Regions from separate parts of the Mesorhizobium sp. L2C066B000 genome, predicted to be linked through region 2. Evidence: predicted binding sites of a transcription regulator. Region 2 holds the regulator's gene; each other region holds the start of a gene.

Region 1 (7,597 bases), on a different contig from region 2:
AGCATCTGTTCGAAGACATTTATCGCAATTACTGGGGTATCTCGCCTGCCACGGAGCAGCCGGAAAGGCGGCGGCCGACCAAGTCTGCCAAGCGCAACCGCGACCTGCTGCCGCAAAACCGGCAGGATTAAGCCTCGTGTGATATCTGATGGGACAGGGTTCTTGGCTCGTCAGGACCGTTGCCGCACGAGCGCCGAGGCCGCGATCACCAGCCAGCCCGCGATGAGCAAGGTGCCGCCGATCGGCGCCGACATCGGGAACAGCCGCGATCCCACGAAATCCCGTGCCAGCAGATCGCCGCAGAACAGAACAAGCCCGACGAGCAGCACCAGGCTGCCGATCCGCAAGATCCGGTTTGCGCCGGCGAGGCCGACGGCCAAAAACACCGGCGCATGCATGAGCAGGAAGGATGCGGCCGTGCCGACGAAGGCGCCGCCGAGATGCGCTGATGCCGCCGACAGCGCCACGCCCGCCGCGCCGGCAATGCCGCCGGCGAAAACGAGGATGCGCGCGCTGTTTGCTGGTGCTGACTCGGCGATGCTCATGTCTCGGGCTCCGTGATTGACGATAGGCGGCGCGACCTGTCTGTCAGGATTTTTCCGATATCGCCAGCATGTCGCGCGTGCGGCGCGCCTGGGCCAGCCAATTATACGCGGCACCGCCCGCCATCAGCAACGACGTGCCGAGAAACACCGCGCGCATGCCGAAATGGCCGCCGACGAAGCCGCCCAGCAGCGGCCCCGCAACCTGGCCGACATATTGCGCCGAGATTGCCAGGCCCAGCACATTGCCGCCGACCCCATCGGGAACATTGTGGCGGATGACGCTGGTGATGCAGGGCAACAGCCCGCCCAGCACCAGACCCATAAGGAACCGCAGCCCGACCAACTGCCAGCTCTCGGTGACGAAGGCCTGCGGTATCAACAGCAGCGCCGAGACGGCCAGCGATGCGACGATGACGTTCCAGTGGCCGATGCGGTCGGCGAGTTTGCCCAGCCGTGACGCCGACAGGATGGCGCCCAGCGCCGCCGCCGACATGACGACACCTGAGACCAGGGTCACCCGGCTTGCCTCCGCGACCAGTTGCTGGACGTAAACGGTGATGATCGGCTCGATCGACATGTTGGCGAAGGTGAACAGCATGCCGGTCGCCAGCATGGCCACGACAGGGCGTTTGTCGGGGATCTGCGCCCAACTTCCCTTTGGTTTCTCCTCGCGTTTTGCCTGTACTGGCGGGCGAGGCATCTCCTTTATCAGGAACGTCGTCGCCAGCGCCGCCAGGAAAATGACGCCGCCCGCGATGAGGAAGGTGGCGCGAATACCGATCAATGGCGGCAGCGCGCCGCCAAGCAACGGGCCGACCAGGGAGCCTGCGGTGATGCCGGCCGACAGCACGCCAAGCGCCCAGCCGGAGCGCTCCTTCGGCGTCTGCATGGCGACAAGGATCGTCGAGCCTGAGGAATAACCGCCGGCAAAGCCGATCAACAGGCGCAAAAACACCAATTGCCAGACGGTCTGCACCATGCCGGTCAGCGACATGCAGATCGCCATGCCGAAACTGGCGCGCACCAGCATCACCTTGCGGCCGTAGCGGTCGCCGAGCCGCCCCCACAGCGGTGCGACAAGGGCCGCGGCAAGGAAGGTGGCGCCGAAGGCGATGCCGGACCATTGCACGATCGCCGCGTGGCCCAGGGCGCCCAGCTGTTCGACATAGAGCGGCAGGAACGGCAGCAACAGCGTCATCGCCACAAGCGTGCTGAACGATCCGGCAAAGCACACGAGCAGGTTGCGCCGCCAATGAATGTTGTAGGTGGAAGGCGCTTCGGCGGCCTGCGCTGCACTGTCCTGCGGCATGTCCTGTCCTGTCCGCTTGCTGCGGATACCATTTTGGGATACCAACTTGGTACCTCATGGACGCAAAGCCCGGCTGCTGTCAATCAGGCGCTCTCAATGTGATCGGCAAGACCAACGGGCAAGGCCGATCGCCAGCAATGGAAGCAACTATGTCGCAGATGCAGATCGTCGAAAAAGCGCTTCGCGAGATGATCCTTGGCCTCGAGGTCGGTCCTGGCGAGCGGCTGACGGAGCGCTGGATCGAGAGCCGCTTCGGCGCCTCGCGCACGCCGGTCAGGGCAGCCCTGCTGCGGCTGGAGACGGAAGGGCTGATCTGCCGTGACGGGCGCGGCTGGACCGTGTCGCCGATCAACCTTGCCGAACTGGAACAGATCGCGGTGTACCGCGAAGCGGTCGAGGTCGCGGCGGTCAGGCTGACTTCGGCGCTGGCCGACAGGAGCGCAGCCGATGTCATCGAGGCGATGCTGGACTCCTGCGACACTGCCACGCCGCGCGAGGAATGGCACCGCGTCGGCATGGATTTCCATATCGAACTGGCGCGGCTCTCCGGCAACGAGTTCCTGTTTCGGGCCGTGCGCGATGCCATGACGCGGCTGTCGCGGGCGCGCTGGCTGGAGGTGCGCGACGAGGCGGCCCTTGGCCGCGCCTGGAGCGAGCATCACGCCATTCTGGCGGCGGTGCGGGCCGGCGATGCCGATGCGGCGGCGGCGCGACTTTCCGCCCATATCGCCGGCAGCCGCGCTCGCCTGGTGACGTCGTTGCACAATGACCGGCGCGGCCTGCGCGCCAGGGGTTTTGCCGTCGTCGCCGCTTGATACTGGTCACGAAAACGAAAGAACGCCGTCGCGATCCGCTTTCGGCCTCGCTTCGCGGACGCCGATGGCGTAAGAGGCGCCCATGGAAAACAACCGATTTGAAACACCCGTGACCGTTAAGTCGGGCACGGAGGGAAGCACTCAGCTCTTGCGTACGGTGCGCGAGGCTTCCGATTACCTGCTCAACAGCTGGCCCGGCAAGCGCAGCCCCAAGCACCGCGAAGCGCTGCAGGCCTGCCATGACGCGCTGGCCGGCGACAAGCCGGCGATGATCGCAAGACGCGCCTTCATCGCCGCCGCGCGCGAGGTCAACGTCTTCGTCAGCGACAAGGCCCCGGCCTGATCACATCGGCCTGATCAGACCGGCATTTTGCCAGGATCCGGCCCGTTTCGTGGGCCGGTGATCCTGTCTTGCCTATTTTTCTGTTTCGGTGTCGGTTTTCGAACTTGCCTCGTTCTCAGGCTCGGCGCGCTCCTTGGCCGCGACCTTGGCGGCGAGCTTCTCCGCCTTCTTGGCGGCCTTCTGCCGGTCGCGCTCTTTGCGTTCCTGACCGTAATTCGGTGGTCGAGCCATATCGTTTCCTTTCGCTGTGCCTGATCCTGCCTAGAAGCATTGGCCGGCAAACACAACAGCGCCGCGAGGGCAGATGCCAGCGGTTCTGGACTTGCGTGATGGCGAACACAATGGTTTAGAAAAGGCTGCGGGACAGTTGCTGGAGCCGCCGCCGACCGATTTCGAATCAAAACGACCGATGGCCACGCTTCAAAGAAACGCACAGAAGCTGATCTACTATGCGCGCAACGCCATGCGCGACATCGCGCCGCCGGTTCTTTTCCGGCGCCGGCTCGGCCGGCTGCTCGATCAGGCCAGGCTTTCCGACGCATCGGTCCGCCAGCGGCTCAATTACTACAACACGCTGCGGGAGCCTTTTAGCCCCAGCCCCGAGGCCGTGCCGGTCAGCCGGCTGCCGTCGGACCGCAGCATGTACTATTACGATCTGAAGGAGTTCACCCGTTATTTCGACCCAGATCTGCGCATCGACCTGGAATTCGGCGACGTCATCGAAGTGCCGAAGATGCCGTCGATCGTCAAGGACCGGCCGATAGCCGGCGACAACGGCAACGGCGTCCTGTTCAAGCTGAACAAGTTCCGTCATTTCTACATGCCGGCCGACGATGTCGCCTTCGCCGACAAGCATCCGCTCGTCGTTTGGCGCGGCGAACTCAACAATCCGATCCGCACCTTGTTGCTGGATGCAGCCCGCAATCTGCCGTTCTGCGATGTCGGCACGCCGAGGGCGACAGCACCTGCGGAATACCGCAAGCCCTATCTCAGCATCGATCAGCAGCGCCGCTACCGCTACATCATCTCGCTCGAAGGCAATGATGTCGCGACCAATCTGAAATGGATCATGAGCTCGAACTCGCTCTGCCTGATGCCGCCGCCGACTTACGAGACCTGGTTCGCCGAGGGGCAGCTCGAGCCCGATGTCCATTATGTGCCGCTGGCGCCCGACTTCAGCGATCTGGCCGAGCGGGTGCATCATCTCGAGCAGCATCCGGCCGAGGCCCAGCGCATCGTTGCGGCGGCCAACGCCTATTGCCGCAAATTCGCCGACGAGCGGGCCGAGCAGGCGATCTGCCTGCTCGTGCTCTACAAATATTTCGTGCTCAGCGGCCAGATCGAGCCCGATCCGCAGGTCTGGCGGTTTATCGCGGGCTAGCGGCTTCCGGCGCCCTTAAGTCAGATGACGCTGCGGTCCATAACCAGATCGGCCGGGCCGAAGCGGTCCTTCGCCGTAAACTGCTGGTGCCAGTAGGGATAGAGCACCGGCGGCCGGCTGACGGCATCGAGACGCTGGCGTTCATCAAAGGACAGCGTCAGGCTTGCCGCGGCGAGATTGTCTTTCAACTGGGCCTCGTTGCGTGCGCCAATCACCAGCGAACTGACGGCCGGCCGGCCAAGCAGCCAGGCCAGCGCCACCTGGGCCGCCGAGACGCCGCGAGTGGCGCCGATGTCGACCAGCACGTCGACGATCCGCCACAGCCGGCCCTCGTCGCGGATCGGCGGTTCCGACCAGCCGCCGATCTGGCGCGCCGTCGGACTGTCGCGGCGGTATTTGCCCGACAGCAGGCCGCCGGCGAGCGGGCTCCACACCAGCACGCCAAGGCCCTGGTCGACCGAAATCGGCAAGAGCTCATACTCGGCCTCGCGTGCTTCCAGCGTGTAGTGGATCTGCTGGGTGACGAAACGCGGCTGGTGCTGGCTGTCGCTGATGCCGAGCGCCTTCATGACCTGCCAGCCGGAATAGTTGGAGCAGCCGACATAGCGGATTTTGCCCTGGGCAACCAGCGTGTCGAGCGCGGAGATGGTTTCCTCGAGCGGCGTCGCGCCGTCCCATTCGTGCAGGAAATAGATGTCGATGACATCGGTCCTGAGGCGCTTCAGGCTCTTCTCGCATTCGCGGATCAGATGATGGCGCGACAGGCCTTCGTCATTGGGGCCCTTGCCGATCCGCATGCGCGCCTTGGAGGCGATCAGCACGTCGTTCTTGCGCTTGCCGCCGAGCGCCTCGCCGATGATCTCTTCCGACAGACCGTTGGAATAGACATTGGCGGTGTCGATGAGATTGATGCCGGCATCGATGCAAGTGTCGATGATGCGCGAGGCCTCCGCGAGATCGGAATTGCCGACGGCGGCGAACGGCCCGCTGCCGCCGAAGGTCATGGTTCCCAAGGTCAGCGCCGAAACTTTCAAGCCGGAACGGCCAAGCGTGCGGTATTCCATGTCAGATCCTCGTAGTTTTGGTGGGGAGGCGGTTTTAGCAGGAAAGGGCGGGGAAGCCCGAAGGGGTCCGCCAATTGTAGGACAATTTGAGCGGCTTGTCGCCATCCCAGGGCGATGGATCGGCAATGCTCGCTGGTTTGCAGTGATGACCGGCTGGCCGGCGGCTTGCAATAAAACCGTCATTGGCGGCCTATATCGAGTCGGCTCAGGGTTTCATGCCAGCCGGCAAGCGGAGCAGTGGAAATGACCGAGTTGAAGCAGAATTCTCCGGCCAGGGATTGGCTGGAAGCCGAACTCGCCGACATGCTCGACGAGGACTATGAGCTTGAAATGTCGGAGCCGGCGCTGTCGCTGGAGATCTCCAAGATCTACAAGAACGCGCATCCGCGGTCGATCGACCGCATGCAGTATTTCCGCGACCTGATCGGCTTGCAGTCGGAACTGATCAAGCTGCAGTCCTGGGTCGCCTACCACAAGAAGAAGCTGGTGGTGGTTTTCGAAGGACGCGATTCCGCCGGCAAGGGCGGCGTCATCAAGCGCATCACCCAGCGCCTCAACCCGCGCATCTGCCGCGTCGTGGCGCTGCCGGCGCCGACCGAGCGCGAAAAATCGCAGTGGTATTTCCAGCGCTACGTGCCGCATCTGCCGGCCGGCGGCGAGATCGTGCTGTTCGACCGCTCCTGGTACAACCGCTCCGGCGTCGAGCGGGTGATGGGCTTTGCCGAACCCGATCAGGTCGAAGAGTTCTTCCGCGACGTGCCGGAGTTCGAGCGCATGCTGGTCCGCTCCGGCGTCACGCTGGTCAAATACTGGTTCTCGATCACCGACGAGGAACAGCAGATGCGCTTCATGATGCGCATCCACGACCCGATGAAGCAGTGGAAGCTGTCGCCGATGGACCTGCAGTCGCGCGTGCGCTGGGAGCAGTACACCAAGGCCAAGGAAGAGACGTTTGCCCGCACCAACATCCCAGAGGCACCGTGGTACATCGTCGAAGGCAACGACAAGAAGCGGGCGCGGCTGAACTGCATCGACCATCTCCTCAAACAGCTGCCCTATGAGGACGTGCCGCACGAAGAAATCACGCTGCCCGAGCGGGTGTTCAACCCGGAGTACGAGCGCCAGGTCCTGCCGCGCGAGCTTTACGTGCCGGAGAAGTATTGAGCACTTTTCCTTCTCCCCGTTTCACGGGGAGAAGGTGCCCGAAGGGCGGATGAGGGGCAGCGCCGGCATCGACGAATTCACAGCCGTCGGACGCTGCTAACCTCCAAAAGCAGCGCTGCCCCTCATTGCCTGCCGGGCATTTCTCCCCGTAGAACGGGGAGAAAGAAGCCTGCGCCTATCACTTCGCCACTACACCCGCTTGATCGTCACATGCGTGGCGAGCGCTGTCGCCACCTGCTCGGTGCACTGGTAACCCAGCTTCAGCATATCCAGCCCGGCAAACAGGCTCTCGCCCCTCCCGAGCAACACCGGCGACACCGCCAGATGCAACTCGTCGATGAGCTTCTCTTGCAGATATTGCCGGATGGTGGAAACGCCGCCGCCGACGCGGACATCCTTGCCGCCGGCCGCGGCCTTTGCTTGTTCGAGCGCGGCGTGGATGCCGCCGGCAACGAAGTGGAAAACGGTGCCGCCTTCCATCACAATGGGGTCGCGCTTGTAGTGGGTCAGCACGAAGGTCGGCACGTGATAGGGCGGGTTGTCGCCCCACCAGCCTTTCCAGCTCTCGTCTGGCCATTCGCCACGGATCGGGCCGAACATGTTGCGGCCGAGGATCCAGGCCCCGACATTGTCGAAGCTGCGGACAGTGAACCGGTCGTCCACATCGGTGGTGCCGCCATCCTTGCCGACCATCTCATGGAAGGTGCGGGTGCCGGTCATCCATTTGTGCAGATATTCGCCACCAACGCCGAGCGGATTTTGCAGGTCCTGGTCAGGACCGGCGCCGAAACCGTCGAGCGACAAGGTGAAGGCATTGACGCGAAGTTTGGACATGGAGACTCCCTTTCGGTGACCAGTTGTGATTTGCAATCAGTATTCAAACTGATTGCATTTTGCAACTAGTATTTTTAGAGGCAAGCCGATCTGTGGAATGCGCAGGGACCTCAAGCCGCCACGCGCTTCGGCATCACCGCAA
Region 2 (7,597 bases):
GCACTTCCATCGAGCCCGAGAACAGGAAATCGGCATTCGGATCCGAGCCCGAGCCCTTGATGAAGACATAGTTGCCTTCGGGCTTCGCCTTGAACACTTCGCGGGCCTGCATGCGGCCGACTTCCTTGTTGTCGAAGGTCAGGTAGAAGACGTCCTTGTTCTCGATCAGGCGGTCATAGCCGACGACCGGAATGCCTTCGTCCAGCGCCTTCTGCACCGCCGGGCCGATGGCCGAGGCGTCCTGCGCCAGGATGATCAGCGAGTTGGCGCCCTGCGAGATCAGGCTTTCGACGTCGGTCAGCTGCTTGCCGGGATTGGACTGCGCGTCGGCCGAAATGTACTTGTCGCCGGCAGCCTCGATCGCCGTTTTCATCGCCGCCTCGTCGGTCTTCCAGCGCTCTTCCTGGAAGTTCGACCACGACACGCCGATGACCTTGTCCTTCGCCTGCGCGACCGACACCAGCGCCAGCGACATGGCGACACCCGCCATCATGGCGGCTGCAAATCTGTTCATCATAATCCTCCCTGCGCCGCGTGCGGCGCGACAAAACTGGCCCGAGGGCCGGCACACAGAGGCCCTATTTTTTCGAGCCTCGAAAAAATACTGGTTCAATGATAAGGCGCTGTCAACATCGATTCTGATGGATTCTGATGGCCTTGCCGAATTTTTTCGAGGTCCGCAATAAACAATGACAGGGCTGCCGGCGTCTGCCAATATTTGGCTGGTGCCGTCGAACGCCTTCACTATCATGAGGCGCGAGGAGGCCGGGAGGAAACAAATGTCGGTTGGAATCCGCCACGACGATCTGCGCCGTCGCAACCGTGCGATGGTGATTTCAGCCGTGCGCCGGGCCGGCCAGCCGTCGCGGACCGAGATTGCGGCGACTACCGGCCTCAGCCACTCGACCATATCGGCAATCTCGTCTGATCTGATTCAAGAAGGCATCCTGATTGAAGGCAAACCTGGCGAGACCGGCGCACTGAAACGCGGCCGGCCGCAGGTGGGCCTTGGTCTCAACCCGGAAGCGGCGGCGGTGATGACCGTCGTGCTGTCGCTCAATTTCCTGTCCGTCACCGTCATCGACTATGCCGGCCACGTCGTCGCCGAGGAACAGCGCCGGCTGGACACGCTGACCAAGCCGCGCGACGAGCTGATTGGCGAATGCGTAGCAATCGTCCGGCGGCGGCTTGAGGATCCCGACCTCGATGTCCAGAGCATCGCCCGCATTGCCATGGGCATCCAGGGCATCACCGATTCGCAGGCGCGCGCCATGCTGTGGTCGCCGATCACGCCACTGACCGACATTGCCTTCGCCGACATGTTGGAAGCGGAATTCGGCATTCCTGCCACCATGGAGAACGATTGCAACATGATGGCGGTGGCGCTGCAATGGCGCCAGCCCGAGCGCTACCGCGACAATTTTATCGCCATCCTCTTATCGCACGGCATCGGCATGGGCCTGGTGCTGAAAGGCGAACTGTTCACCGGCACCCATTCCTCGGGCGGCGAGTTCGGCCACATGATCCACCGTCCGGGCGGCGCGCTCTGCCGCTGCGGGCGGCGCGGCTGCGTCGAGGCCTATGCCGGAAACTACGCCATCTGGCGCAGCGCCAAAATGATGAGCGAAGATGCCGAGCCGGTCGATATCGGCGACGCTGATATGCGCGCACTCGCCGCGCGCGCCCGCGAAACCGATGGCCCGGAGCGCGAAGCCTATCGCAAGGCCGGTGAGGCGCTCGGCTTCGGCCTCGGCAGCCTGTTTGCGCTGATCGACCCGGCGCCTGTCGCCATGGTTGGCGTCAGCGCCGCCGCCTTCGACCTGATCGAGCCGGCATTGCGCGAAGCGATCGCCCAGACCGCCGGCGGCCAGCACTCGAAATCGATCTCCTTCGACACCGAGCCCAACGAGCTGCCGCTGATCCGCGAAGGCTGTGCCATGCGCGCGCTCGGCTTCGTCGATCAGGAGATTTTCGCGCCGGGCATTCAGGCCAAATCCGGCAAGCATGTCGCCTGAATGGCCGGCAACGGCGCGACGCGCAGCATCCTAGTCTTCCCTGATCGCGTAGCCGGCGCCGCGAATGGTACGGATGACATCCGGCATGCGGCCGTTGTTGACCGCTTTGCGTAAGCGCCCGACATGGACGTCGACGGTTCGCTCGTCGATGTAGATCGTCTCGCCCCAGACATTGTCGAGCAGCTGGCTGCGCGAGAACACGCGGCCGGGATGGCGCATCATGAATTCGAGCAGCCGGAACTCGGTCGGTCCGAGCCTGATCTCGCTCTTCTTGCGGTAGACACGGTGCGACTCGCGGTCGAGCACGATGTCGCCGACCTTGAGCACGCTGGACAGCACTTCCGGCTTGGCCCGGCGCAGCAGCGCCTTCACGCGCGCCATGAACTCCGGCGTCGAGAATGGCTTGACCAGATAGTCGTCGGCACCGGTGGACAGGCCGCGCACGCGATCGCTTTCCTCACCGCGCGCGGTCAGCATGATGATCGGCAGCCGCTCGGTTTCGGGCCGCACTCTAAGCCGCCGGCAGAGCTCGATGCCGGAAACAGCGGGCACCATCCAGTCGAGCACCAGGAGATCGGGCACGTTTTCCTGCAGGCGGATCTCGGCCTCGTCGCCGCGTGTCACCACCTCGACGTGATAGCCTTCGGATTCGAGGTTGTAGCGGAGGAGCACGCCTAGCGGCTCCTCGTCCTCCACGACCATGATGCGTGGCGCGATCATAGGCAGTTCACCCTCATCAGGCCGGCGTGGCCATCGCCGTCTCGTCCTGCTTCGGACGATTGGCGGGCAATTGCTGGCCGGTCAGCACATAATACGCATTTTCGGCGATGTTGGTGACATGATCGCCGATGCGCTCAAGATTCTTGGCGCAGAACAAGAGATGCGTGCAGGCGGTGATGTTGCGAGGGTCTTCCATCATGTAGGTCAAGAGCTCACGAAACACGGACGTGTATTTGACGTCGATGCGCTCGTCGTCATTCCTGAGTTTTGCAAGAGCTGCCGCATCGGTGGCGGCATATTCCTCGACGACGCCTTGCACCTGGATCAGCACCAGCTGCGCCATGGCATCGATGGAGTGCGAGAGGTCGCGCGGCGTGACGCTCAAGCCCACGGTGCCGACGCGTTTGGCGATGTTCTTGGCGAGATCGCCGATGCGCTCGAGGTCGCCGGCCATGCGGATCGAGCCGACCACGGCGCGCAGATCGTTGGCCATCGGCTGGCGCTTGGCGATCAGCGTGATGGCGCGGTCGTCCAGTTCGCGCTGGCGCGCATCCATGATGGCGTCGTCGGAAACGACACGCTGTGCCAGCGCATTGTCCGAATTGAGCAGCGCCCTGGTCGAGCCGCTGACCATCGAGCCTGCCAGATCGCCCATGTCGCGGATCAGCTTGCTGATCTGCCCGAGCTCTTCATCGAAGGAGGCGACGGTATGTTCACCCATGATCTTGGTCCTCGTGCCTGAAAATTCACCCGCCGGACGGCTCAGCCGAAGCGGCCGGTAATGTAGTCCTGGGTGCGCTTGTCGTCGGGGTTGGTGAACATCTTGTCGGTGGCGCCCTCCTCGACGAGATAGCCGAGATGGAACATCGCTGTACGCTGCGACACGCGCGCCGCCTGCTGCATCGAGTGGGTGACGATGACGATCGTGTAGTTCTGGCGCAGTTCGTCGATCAGCTCCTCGACACGGGCGGTGGCGATCGGATCGAGCGCCGAGCAGGGCTCGTCCATCAGGATCACCTCCGGCGACACGGCGATGGCGCGCGCGATGCACAGGCGCTGCTGCTGGCCGCCGGACAGGCCGGTGCCGGGCTCCTGCAGGCGGTCCTTGACCTCGTTCCAGATCGCAGCCTTCTTCAGGCTCTGCTCGACGATCTGGTCCATGTCGGACTTGCGCTTGGCCAGCCCATGGATGCGCGGGCCGTAGGCGACGTTCTCGTAGATCGACTTCGGGAACGGGTTGGGTTTCTGGAACACCATGCCGACGCGGGCGCGCAGTTCGACGACATCGATGTTCTTGTCGTAGATGTCGTCTTCATCGAGCGTGATCTTGCCGGTCACCCGCGCCGAATCGATGGTGTCGTTCATGCGGTTGAGGCAGCGCAGGAAGGTCGACTTGCCGCAGCCGGACGGGCCGATCAGCGCCGTCACCTGGTTCTGGCGGACGTCTAGATTGACGTCGAACAACGCCTGCTTCTCGCCGTAGAAGACGCCGACCTTGTCGCCGCGCATCTTGATGACTTCGTTCGACTTGGCGTTCATTTTGTCGCCCACTGCATTCTCAAGGGACTGTTCGGTCATGATGTTCATACCAAATTGCCTTTTTTCTACCAGCGCCGCTCGAACCGGCGCCGAAGCACGATCGCGGTGATGTTCATGGCCATGAGGAAGACGAGCAGGATGATGATGGCGCCGGACATGCGCTCGACAAAAGCGCGCTCAGCCTCGTTTGCCCACATGTAGATCTGCACCGGCAGCGCGGTCGCCGGATCGAAAGGCGTCGTCGGATAATCGGCGACGAAAGCGACCATGCCGATCAAGAGCAGCGGTGCTGTCTCGCCGAGCGCACGCGCCAGGCCGATGATGGTGCCGGTAAGGATGCCTGGGGCGGCAAGCGGCAGGATGTGGTGGAACACCATCTGCATCTTGGAGGCGCCGAGCCCGAGCGCTGCCGAGCGGATCGACGGCGGCACCGCGGCAAGGGCGGCGCGCGTCGCGATGATGATGGTCGGCAGCGTCATCAAGGTCAGCACCAGGCCGCCGACGAAGGAAGCCGAGCGCGGCATGCCGAGGAAGTTGATGAACACGGCAAGGCCAAGCAGACCGAAGACGATCGACGGCACCGCCGCGAGATTGTTGATGTTGACTTCGATCAGGTCCGTAAAGCGGTTCTTCTTGGCGAACTCCTCGAGATAGATCGAGGCGGCGACGCCGATCGGCAGCGCCAGCAAAAGCACGATCACCATCATGTAGAACGAACCGATGATGGCCACGCCCATGCCCGACGTCTCGGGCCGGCTGGAGGCGCCATAGCTGAACAGGCCGGTGTTGAAATGCTCGGCCATCGCGCCTTCGGCTTTGAGCTTGTTCATCCAGTCGATCTGCTGGTCGGACACCTTGCGGCGCGCTTCATCGACGCCGAGGTCGATCTGGCCCTTGAAGGCCGAGTCGAGATTGGCGGCGGCCAGGATGTCGACGTCACGCGTCGTGCCGATCACCGACGGATCGGCGGAGACGATGTCGCGCAGCTGGACGCGGGCGCCTTCCGACAGGAAGCCCTTGAGCTTCAGCATCATCGGCTTGTTGGCCGGATCGATGCCGAGCTTGGCCACCAGCGCGTTTTCGGCGAGCTTGGGATAGTTCGCCTTGATCAGCACATTCGGGTCTGTGGCACGCTTGTTCGAGGGGTCGATGACCTTCTCATCGAAGGTGATCGGAAGCGTCACCGTCGTCTGCCAGAAGGCGGTGTAGCCTTTCGAGACGATGGTGATCAGCATGATGGCCAGGAACGCCAGGCCGACCGAGATCGCAATCACGCCATAGATGCGGAACCGGCGTTCGGCGGCATAGCGCGCCTTCAGCCCGATGTCGCGGCGCGGACGCGCGACGGCACCCGCCATCGTGTCCAGGGGGATGTCGGTCATTCGTACTGCTCCCGGTACTTGCGCACGATGTAGAGGGCGACGATGTTCATCACCAGCGTCAGCGCGAACAGCGTCAGGCCGAGCGCGAAGGCGACCAGCGTCTGCGGCGAGTTGAACTCGAGATCGCCGGTCAGCTGGTTGACAATCTTGACGGTGATGGTCGTCATCGCCTCGAACGGATTGGCCGTCAGATTGGCGGCGACGCCCGCCGCCAGCACGACGATCATCGTCTCGCCGATGGCGCGCGACGCCGTCAACAGGATGGCGCCGACGATGCCGGGCAGTGCCGCCGGCAGGATCACCCGCTTGATCGTCTCGGAGCGCGTGGCGCCGAGGCCGAGCGAGCCGTCACGCATTGCGCGCGGCACCGCGGTGATGATGTCGTCGGACAAAGAGGACACGACCGGGATCAGCATGACGCCCATCACCAGACCGGCGGTGAAGATGCTCTGGCCCTGGATGAAGGGCGAGCCGCCGGTGAGTGCCGCCGACAGGTCGCGCAAGAAAGGTCCGAGCGTGACAACGGCGAAGATGCCGTAGACGATGGTCGGAATGCCGGCCAGCAGTTCCAACGCCGGCTTGACCACCGAGCGCACACCGCGCGAGGCATATTCGGACATGTAGACCGCCGACATCAGCCCGACCGGCACTGCCACCAGAAGGGCGACGGCGGCGATGTAGAGCGTGCCGGCAAGAAGCGGGATCAGGCCGAACTGACCCTGGCTGCCGCCGGAACCGGCGGCGGCGAAACGCGGATCCCACACCGTGCCGAAGAAGAAGCTCATCGGCGACACGCTCTCGAAGAAGGTGATGGTCTGGAACAGCATCGACAGCACGATGCCGACCGTGGTCAGGATGGCGATGGTCGAGGCCGCAAGCAGCCCCCACAGCATCAGCTTCTCGACGTTGTTGCGCGCCCTGGCGCGCGGCGCGATCTGCCTCAGCGCATAGAAGGCGCCGGCGACCGACAGCGCGAAGGTCAGCACGGCGCTGAACAGGCCGAGCCGGTCCTGGACCTGGTTCGCCTCGACCGCGATCGGGATCATATAGTCCTGGGTGTCGCTGGCCAGTGCCACGCCCTTGGCGGCGAGCAGCGGCTGCAATTCGGCGAAAGTAGCGGGAAGTGCGGTATCGCCATCGAGCCGACGCAGGCCCTTGGCCAGGCTCTTCACCAGGCTGGCGTCGAGCGCTTCGCTGGCGACCTTTGTGTCGGCGGTGCGCTCGGGCAAAGCGGCATGGATATGCCGGTCGAGATAGAAGGAAGAGCCGATATCCCAGACGGCGAGCAAAAGGACGGCAGGCAGGACCGCGAGCAGAAAGGCCCACCAGCCATGATAATGCGCGCGCGAATGCGGCTTGACCTTGCCGGTATCCTGCGCCGCGGCGCGCTGGCGGCCGACTACAAAAGCGACCACGCCTATGGCAATGACTATGGCGAGTACGAGCAAGGACGACATAACCCACCCCAGGGAAAATTCAGATCGCCGCCGCCGTTGCGGCAAGCGGCGAAATCAGGGCGCGGAGTTCATCCGCGCCCTGATCCGTCCGTTGATTACATTGTCTTTCCGGCGGCGAAGGCGTCGCGCTGGCCCTGACGTTCGGCGTCGGGAGCGGAAACCAGGCCGTACTGGGCGAGCGGGCTTTCCGGGCCGATCATCTGGTCATCAAGGAAGAACTCGACATATTCCTTGAGGCCGGGAACGACGCCCAGATGCGCCTTCTTGACGTAGAAGAACAACGGCCGCGACACGGGGTACGTGCCATCGGCGATGGTCTGCGTCGAAGGCACGATGCCTTCCACGGTAGCGACCTTCAGCTTGTCGGCATTGTTCTCGTAGAAGGCGAGGCCGAACACGCCAACGCCGGTCTTGTTGGAGTCGATGCGGGCCAGCGTCTCGGTGTAGTCGCCATCGATGTCGACAGCCTTGCCGTCCTTGCGGA
Region 3 (7,597 bases), on a different contig from region 2:
CGCCACTTCAACACTCGTGCCCATGCGGCGCGTCGGGATCGCGGCCATTATCGCGTCTTTCTGCTTGTCGTTGAGCTTGTCGGTCATGGCCGATTCGATAAAGCCCGGGGCGACGCAGTTGACGGTGATGTTGCGGGTGGCGATCTCCTGCGCCAGCGACTTGGAAAAGCCGATCATGCCGGCCTTGGAGGCGCAATAATTGGTCTGGCCAGGATTGCCGGTGACGCCGACCACCGAGGTGATGTTGATGATGCGGCCATGGCGGCGGCGCATCATCGGATGGGTCAGCTCGCGGGTCAGCCGGAACACGGCGGTGAGGTTCACCTCCAGCACGCTGTCCCAATCCGCATCCGCCATGCGTACGAACAGGCCGTCCTTGGTGATGCCGGCATTGTTGACCAGTATGTCGACGCCTTCGAGTTCGGCTTCGGCCTTCTGGCCAAGCGCCTTGACCACGTCACGGTCGGCAAGATTGGCCGGGAACAGCTTTACCCGGTCGCCGAGTTCGCCGGCCAGGGTCTCCAGTTTCTCGATGCGGGTGCCGTGCAGGCCGACAATGGCGCCTTGCGCATGCAGCACCCGGGCAATCGCCTCGCCAATGCCGCCCGATGCGCCGGTGACGAGCGCCTTGCGGCCGGTCAGTTCGAACATTTTCGTCTCCTGATCTTAAGAGAACACCCTTCCCACGGGAGGGGTTGAATCGCCAGTGGATTATGCAAGCGCGGCCAGCGCCGCCTCGACTTCGGCCGGCGTGCCGACGGCCGATGTGGCGATGTCGCGGTTGATCCGCCGCGCCAGGCCGGAAAGCACCTTGCCGGCGCCGATCTCAAACAGCGTGGCGACGCCATTGGCGCCGAACCACTCCACCGTTTCGCGCCAGCGCACGCGGCCGGTGATCTGCTCGACCAGGCGGCGCGCGATCTCGTCGGGGTCGCTGGTCGGGGCTACAGTGACGTTGGAGACGACGGGCACGACCGGTGCATTCTTGGTCACGCCGGCCAGCGCCTCGCGCATGACATCGGCCGCCGGCGCCATCAGCGCCGAATGGAAGGGTGCGGAGACCTGCAGCATCAGCGCCCGCTTGGCGCCCTTTTCGGTGCACAGTTTCGCGGCGAGTTCCACCGCCGCCCTGGCGCCGGAGATCACCAGCTGGCCGCCGCCATTGTCGTTGGCGATCTGGCAGACCTTGCCGGATCCCGTTGCGGCCTCGGTGCAAGCGGCTTCGACGTCGGGCTGTTCCAGTCCGATGATCGCCGCCATGGCGCCCTCGCCGGCCGGCACCGCCGCCTGCATGGCGTTGCCGCGGATGCGCAGCAGCCGGGCAGCATCGGCGACCGAAACGAAACCGGCCGCGGCAAGGGCGGAATATTCGCCGAGCGAATGACCGGCAACGTAGGCAACCTTGTCCTTCAGCGAAAAGCCGCGCGCTTCCAGCGAGCGGATTCCCGCCAGCGAGACCGCCATCAGCGCCGGCTGGGCATTGGCAGTCAGGGTCAGCGCCTCTTCCGGGCCTTCCCAGATCAGTTTCGACAGCTTTTCGCCCAACGCATCATCGACTTCCTCGAACACCCTGCGTGCCTCGGGGAAGGCGTCGGCGAGGTCCTTGCCCATGCCGACAGCCTGACTGCCCTGTCCCGGAAAGGTGAATGCGACGGCCATTTGGGCGCTCTCCAGCGGCTGATTTTTCCTGCCTGTGACGCAAGGCGGACCGTCAAGTCAAGCCCGGAGGCGGCATTTCGGCTCTCGCTTGAACCGGAGCTGACCTCGAGTCCCTGTTCCCAAAGGCTTTTTGCCGATCACACCTGATGAAAACCGCTCACGAATCGTTTGCTGGCTCTTCTTATTTTCGCCACAGGCGCTAGCTTTTGCATGACAGTTCTATGACAGAACGGTGGCGCGAGTGGAAATACGCGTTGCTTGGGCCGGGGGAAGAGACGTGGCTAGGATCAGGAAGGGCGCGGCCGTACCCGCGCCACAGTTCTTGGAAGACGATCCGTCCACCGGCTACCTGCCGGGGCGCAGATGGCCGGTCATCCGCTACGGTCTGGTCACGCTGCTTGCCTCCGCCATCCTGGTGTTCGCCATCGAATGGATCGTGCGCGGCGACTTCTTCGGCACGGTCGACTTCTTCCTGCAGCCATTCAAGCCGGGCTGGACCACCATCATTGTCTTTGCATTGGTGCTGATGGGACTGGACGCCGTGCTTGGCCGCAGTCACCAGAGTCTGATGATCGTGGCGCCGCTGACGCTGGCGCTGGCCTTTGTCGGGCATCAGAAGTCGCATTATCTCGGCGATCCGCTCTACCCAACCGATTTTCTTTATTCGCGCCAGATCATGGCACTGATGCCGCTCCTGGTGCGCGAACGGCCCTGGACGGCGCTCGCCATGGCGGTCGGCATCGTCGCCGGCCTGTCGCTGCTGATCTATGGCTGGCGGTTGTGGCGCCGCAAGGTTCCGATCCTCAGCCGCAAAGGGCGGCTGGCGCGGCTGACGCTGGCAGTGCCGCTGCTCGCCTTCTTCGTCTCGATCATGGACTACGCCACCTTCTCGTGGACCCGCGACCGGCTGCAGATCATCCCGATTATGTGGGACCAGAAGGAGAACTACGCCTCCAACGGGTTTGCGCTGGCCTTCGCGCTAAACGTGCCGATGGCGCATGTCTCGGCGCCGGCGGGCTATTCCGACAAGGCGATCGACGCGATCGACAGGCCTGATGTGGCGGCCTCGGTACCGGATGAGAAACCCGACATCATCGTGGTGATGAGCGAATCTTTCTGGGATCCGACCAAGCTGCCCGGCGTCACAATCACGCCTGACCCGATCCCCAATGTGCGGGCGCTGCGTTCCGGCTATATGTTCTCGCCGGAATTCGGCGGCATGACCGCCAACATCGAATTCGAGGCGCTGACCGGCTTTTCCAATGCCTTCCTGCCGGCGGGCTCGATCCCCTACCAGCAATATGTGCGCACGCCGACGCCGTCGCTGGCGACCTTCCTGAAAAGCGAGGGCTACCGGGCGCGCGCCATCCATCCGGGCACCAACTGGTTCTGGAACAGGGGCGCCGTCTATGCCGATTTCGGTTTCAACGATTTCCGCTCGGAAGAGACGCTGCCGCCACTGGAAAAGCGCGGGCCGCTGGCTTCCGATGCGTCGATGACCGACGAGATCATCGCAGAGGCCGACGCCAGCGAGCGGCCGGTGTTCTTCTTCGCCGTCAGCCTGCAGAACCACGGTCCCTACGAGCCGTACCGCTATTACAATCCGACCCACAAGGTCGTGGCACCGATCAGCACGTGGGCGCGGGAATCGCTGCTCAGCTACGCCGAGGGATCGGCCGATGCCGACCGTGGCCTCGAGCGATTGATCGAATGGGCGAAGAAGCGCGAGCGGCCGACGGTCATCGCCTTCTTCGGCGACCATCTGCCGCCGCTCGGCCCCGTCTATGTCGAAACCGGTTACCTGAAGGACAATGTCGCGCCGCGCAAGGAACCGACGCCCGAGGCGGCACTGGAGCATCATCAGACGCCGCTGGTCATCTGGTCTAACCGCACCGGTCCGGCGCAGGATATGGGCGCCGTGAGCCCAGCCTTCCTGCCCTACCATATCCTTACGACGGCCGGGATCACGCACCCCTACTACACCGGCTTCCTGGGCGCGCTGCGCGAACGCTATCGCGTCGTCGACCGCAATCTGCTTCTGACACCGTCAGGTGAGGCCACGCCGGACTGGGCGCGGCAGAAGGATGTTGATCCGGCGATCAACGATTTCCGCCTGCTGCAATACGACATGATGTTCGGCAAGCGTAAGGCGGCCCCGGACTTCTTCCCCGAAACGATCAACGGTCGTACCCCGCATACGAGTTGATGCCTTCTTTATCCAACCCTGCGACGCCAGGACGCTGTCCGGAGCATGCGTTACCCTTGCCTTCCAGCCAAATTGCTATATAGACGCCCGCAATCTGCCGGTCCTTGCTGGGGGCTGAACGGAGGGCCGGAGGTTTTACCCAAAACCTTCGTGTGAAGCCAGAAGCGCTTCCGCCTCCCGTGTCTCCGCTCTCGACCGTCTCGAAATGCTCCTTTCTTCCCCGCCCCTTCGGGATCAGCGGGTCAGAGAAGTTGCAGAGGCTTTTGCCGCGAGGATCCGGGAGAGAAACGAAGAAAGGCACTGAACCACTATGGCTCTATACGAACATGTGTTCCTTGCCCGGCAGGACCTCTCGCAGCAGCAGGTCGATGCGCTTGTCGAACAGTACAAGGGCGTCATCTCCGCAAATGGCGGGTCCGTCGGCCGGGTCGAGAACTGGGGACTGAAGTCCCTCACCTACCGGGTCAACAAGAACCGGAAGGCTTACTACACGCTTATGGACCTCAACTGCCCGCCGGCAGCGCTCAACGAGATGGAGCGCCAGATGGGCCTGTCCGAGGACGTGCTGCGTTTCCTGACCGTCAAGGTCGAGGCGCATGAGGAAGGCCCGTCGGCCATGATGCAGAAGCGCGAAGAGCGCTCGGAACGCGGCGGCTTCGGCGACCGCGACCGTGGCGATCGTGGTCCGCGCTCGTTCGGCGACCGTGATCGCGGCGACCGTGGCGATCGTCCGCCGCGCTCATTTGGCGATGCCGGTGGCGATCGTGGTCCGCGCCGTCCGCGCGAAGGCGTTGAAGGAGGTGCAGAATAATGGTCGACATCAATCAGATCCCGACCCGGCGCCCGTTCCATCGCCGCCGCAAGACCTGCCCGTTCTCCGGCGCCAATGCGCCCAAGATCGACTACAAGGACGTGCGTCTTCTGCAGCGCTACATTTCCGAGCGCGGCAAGATCGTGCCGTCGCGCATCACCGCCGTCAGCCAGAAGAAGCAGCGCGAACTCGCCAAGGCGATCAAGCGCGCCCGCTTCCTCGGCCTGCTGCCCTACGTGGTTCGCTAAGATCTCCGAAGCAGGCGGTTCGCCGCCTGCTTCCTTCTCCCACGGCGACGGGCGCCGCAGGGGTAATTTGATGATGCATGTCGTTGTCCCAAAACCGGGACCACTCTTGGCGACATGCATTGAAATCCCGAGTTGAGGTGAAAAGCCTCTAACTGCCGCGACAGGCAGGACAGCGACACCGGCGCCAAGGCGCTCAGAGCTTCCTGACCTGTTCCATTCAATTCGGCGCCGATCCCGCGGTCGGTGCCCAGACGAAGGAACAAGACATGCAAGTGATTCTTCTCGAACGCGTTTCCCGCCTCGGCCAGATGGGCGATACCGTCAAGGTCAAGGACGGCTTTGCCCGCAACTTCCTCTTGCCGCAGGGCAAGGCGCTGCGCGCCAACGAAGCCAACAAGAAGAAGTTCGAAGGACAGCGCGCGCAGCTCGAAGCCCGCAACCTCGAGCGCAAGTCGGAAGCCAGCCAGGTTGCCGAAAAGCTCGACGGGAAGAGCTTCATCGCCGTACGTTCGGCCGGCGAGACCGGCCAGCTCTACGGTTCGGTGTCGACCCGCGACATCGCCGACCTGCTGACCGCCGAAGGGTTCTTGGTCAACCGCAACCAGATCCAGCTCAACCAGCCGATCAAGACCATCGGCGTCACCAATGTGGCGATTGCGCTGCATCCGGAAGTCGAGGTCACCATCAGCCTCAACATCGCCCGCACGGCTGACGAAGCCGAGCGCCAGGCCAAGGGCGAGACGCTGACCACCGCCGAAGCCATCTATGGCGATGACATCAACGACAACGCACGGCCGGAGAACTTCTTCGACCCGAACACCGAGTTCGAAGGCGGCGAAGAAGACAACGCCTGATCCCGCACTGGGCCTGATCGGGAAGCGAGGGAGCAGCGCTCCAATCACTTCCTCGTCATCCAGCCTTTCTGGACCAATGCCCGGGCCTCTCGCCCGGGCATTTTTGTGCCAAATGGAACTTTTCGAACCCCTATATATTGTTGCAGAATTGGTCCGCCAGTCTGACCGTGAGGGGACATTTGGTGATGAATATTCTGTTGAAACGCGTTCTCGACCGCCTGGTGCGTACGGGCAATCTGAAAGTCACCGGGCCGAAGGGCTCGACAGTGGTTTTCGGCGACGGCAGCGGCGAGCCGGTTCATATGCACATCAAGACCGCGCATGCCGAGCGCGCCATTACCTTCGATCCGATGCTGGCCGTGCCGGAAGCCTATATGGACGGCGAACTCGACATCATCGAGGGCGGCGTACTGGGTATGATGCGCATCGCCTTCCAGAACATGGGCAGCGGCGGTATCGACGCCACCTGGTCGAAGGCCATCGAGGGTCTGCGCCACGCCTTTCGCCGCCTGCAGCAGATCAACACCGCATCACGGGCGCGCCGCAACGTGCAGCGCCACTATGATTTGTCGGGTGACCTCTACCGGCTCTTCCTCGACGACGACATGCAGTATTCCTGCGCCTATTTCGAACAGCCGGACATGACGCTCGACGAGGCGCAGATGGCCAAGAAACGCCATATCGCCGCCAAGCTCAGGCTGAAGGCCGGCCAGACCGTGCTCGATATCGGCTCCGGCTGGGGTGGACTCGGCCTCTATCTCGCCAAGGCTTTCGATGTCGACGTGCAAGGCGTGACGCTGTCGACCGAGCAGCACGGCGTCGCCACCGACCGGGCGCATGCGCAAGGCTTGCAGGACCGCGTGCATTTCGACCTCAAGGACTACCGCGAACTCAACGAACGCTTCGACCGCATCGTCTCGGTCGGCATGTTCGAGCATGTCGGCGTCAACCACTTCCGCACCTTCTTCGACAAGTCGGCGACGCTGTTGAAGCCCGACGGCGTCATGCTCTTGCACACGATCGGCCGCTCCGGCGTGCCGTGGGCGACCAGCGCCTTCATCCGCAAGTACATTTTTCCGGGCGGCTACATTCCTTCGCTGTCGGAGGTGATGCCGGCGATCGAGAAGTCGGGCCTTGTAGTCACCGACATCGAGATTCTGCGGCTGCACTATGCCGATACGCTGAAGCATTGGGGCCAGCGCTTTGCCGCCAACCGGGACAAGGCCAAGGCCATCTATGACGAGCGCTTCTGCAGGATGTGGGAGTTCTATCTGGCGGCTTCGGAAGCCGCCTTCCGCTGGCAGGATCTGGTGATCTTCCAGATCCAGATCGCCAAGAAGAACGACACGCTGCCGATGACGCGCGACTACATGGCCAAATGTGAAAAGGCGCTCGAAATGCGCGAAATGGGGCATCGTCAGGAGGCGGCGGCCGCCGAGCCTGCTGTCGCCAGGTCTGTGCCTGCCAGGTCCGTTGCTGTCAGGTCCGTTGCGGCCAAGCCAGCGCGCCGTCGCAAGGTGGCGGATCGCGAATAACGCCTCGATTGCGATTGCCGCTTGCCATTGACGGCTCCGACGCTGAAAAGGTCTCGTTCTCGCGAGACCTTTTTAATGACCTGCCTGCCCACCATCGCCGCCACCCTTGTCGAGTTCGCCCGCGCCTCGGTGCTCTCGCCACGCGGAGCCTGAGCGTGGAACTCCCCGCTTCGCTGCGACAAGGCGTCGAGCGCCTGCTCGAAACGACACCGCTGGCGGTGCTGCGCCAGGCGGCGAAGACGCTGTCTGACCGCTACCGCGCCGAATTGCGCGACGGCCGCCCG

Evidence for each region. The regulator PhoB, encoded in region 2, activates phosphate uptake and scavenging genes when phosphate is short. The targets are predictions, from matches to a motif close to TGTCATNNANCTGTCAT.
Region 1: a site for PhoB is predicted at 5,624-5,640, ahead of ppk2 (polyphosphate kinase 2). Genes of this name have one in related genera too.
Region 3: a site for PhoB is predicted at 1,870-1,886, ahead of X733_RS147380 (LTA synthase family protein). Genes of this name have one in related genera too.

Annotation. Positions count from the first base shown of each region.
Region 1 is NZ_AYWZ01000011.1:9,056-16,652, forward strand. Features, by position in the region: gene X733_RS1000000170305 (hypothetical protein) at 1-131, shown strand, start outside; gene X733_RS145555 (DUF423 domain-containing protein) at 171-545, opposite strand; gene X733_RS145550 (multidrug efflux MFS transporter) at 589-1,854, opposite strand; gene X733_RS145545 (GntR family transcriptional regulator) at 2,004-2,669, shown strand; gene X733_RS145540 (DUF982 domain-containing protein) at 2,779-3,012, shown strand; gene X733_RS1000000168405 (hypothetical protein) at 3,085-3,243, opposite strand; gene X733_RS145535 (glycosyl transferase family 90) at 3,422-4,393, shown strand; gene X733_RS145530 (aldo/keto reductase) at 4,414-5,457, opposite strand; gene ppk2 (polyphosphate kinase 2) at 5,701-6,621, shown strand; gene X733_RS145520 (dihydrofolate reductase family protein) at 6,811-7,455, opposite strand; gene X733_RS145515 (helix-turn-helix domain-containing protein) at 7,566-7,597, opposite strand, start outside.
Region 2 is NZ_AYWZ01000003.1:99,078-106,674, reverse strand. Features, by position in the region: gene xylF (D-xylose ABC transporter substrate-binding protein) at 1-514, opposite strand, end outside; gene X733_RS154635 (ROK family protein) at 780-2,015, shown strand; gene phoB (phosphate regulon transcriptional regulator PhoB) at 2,046-2,735, opposite strand; gene phoU (phosphate signaling complex protein PhoU) at 2,752-3,456, opposite strand; gene pstB (phosphate ABC transporter ATP-binding protein PstB) at 3,498-4,322, opposite strand; gene pstA (phosphate ABC transporter permease PstA) at 4,340-5,656, opposite strand; gene pstC (phosphate ABC transporter permease subunit PstC) at 5,653-7,113, opposite strand; gene X733_RS154665 (substrate-binding domain-containing protein) at 7,209-7,597, opposite strand, start outside.
Region 3 is NZ_AYWZ01000008.1:291,222-298,818, forward strand. Features, by position in the region: gene fabG (3-oxoacyl-[acyl-carrier-protein] reductase) at 1-651, opposite strand, end outside; gene fabD (ACP S-malonyltransferase) at 712-1,659, opposite strand; gene X733_RS147380 (LTA synthase family protein) at 1,937-3,865, shown strand; gene rpsF (30S ribosomal protein S6) at 4,176-4,676, shown strand; gene rpsR (30S ribosomal protein S18) at 4,676-4,924, shown strand; gene rplI (50S ribosomal protein L9) at 5,191-5,778, shown strand; gene X733_RS147360 (cyclopropane-fatty-acyl-phospholipid synthase family protein) at 5,964-7,313, shown strand; gene X733_RS147355 (small ribosomal subunit Rsm22 family protein) at 7,469-7,597, shown strand, end outside.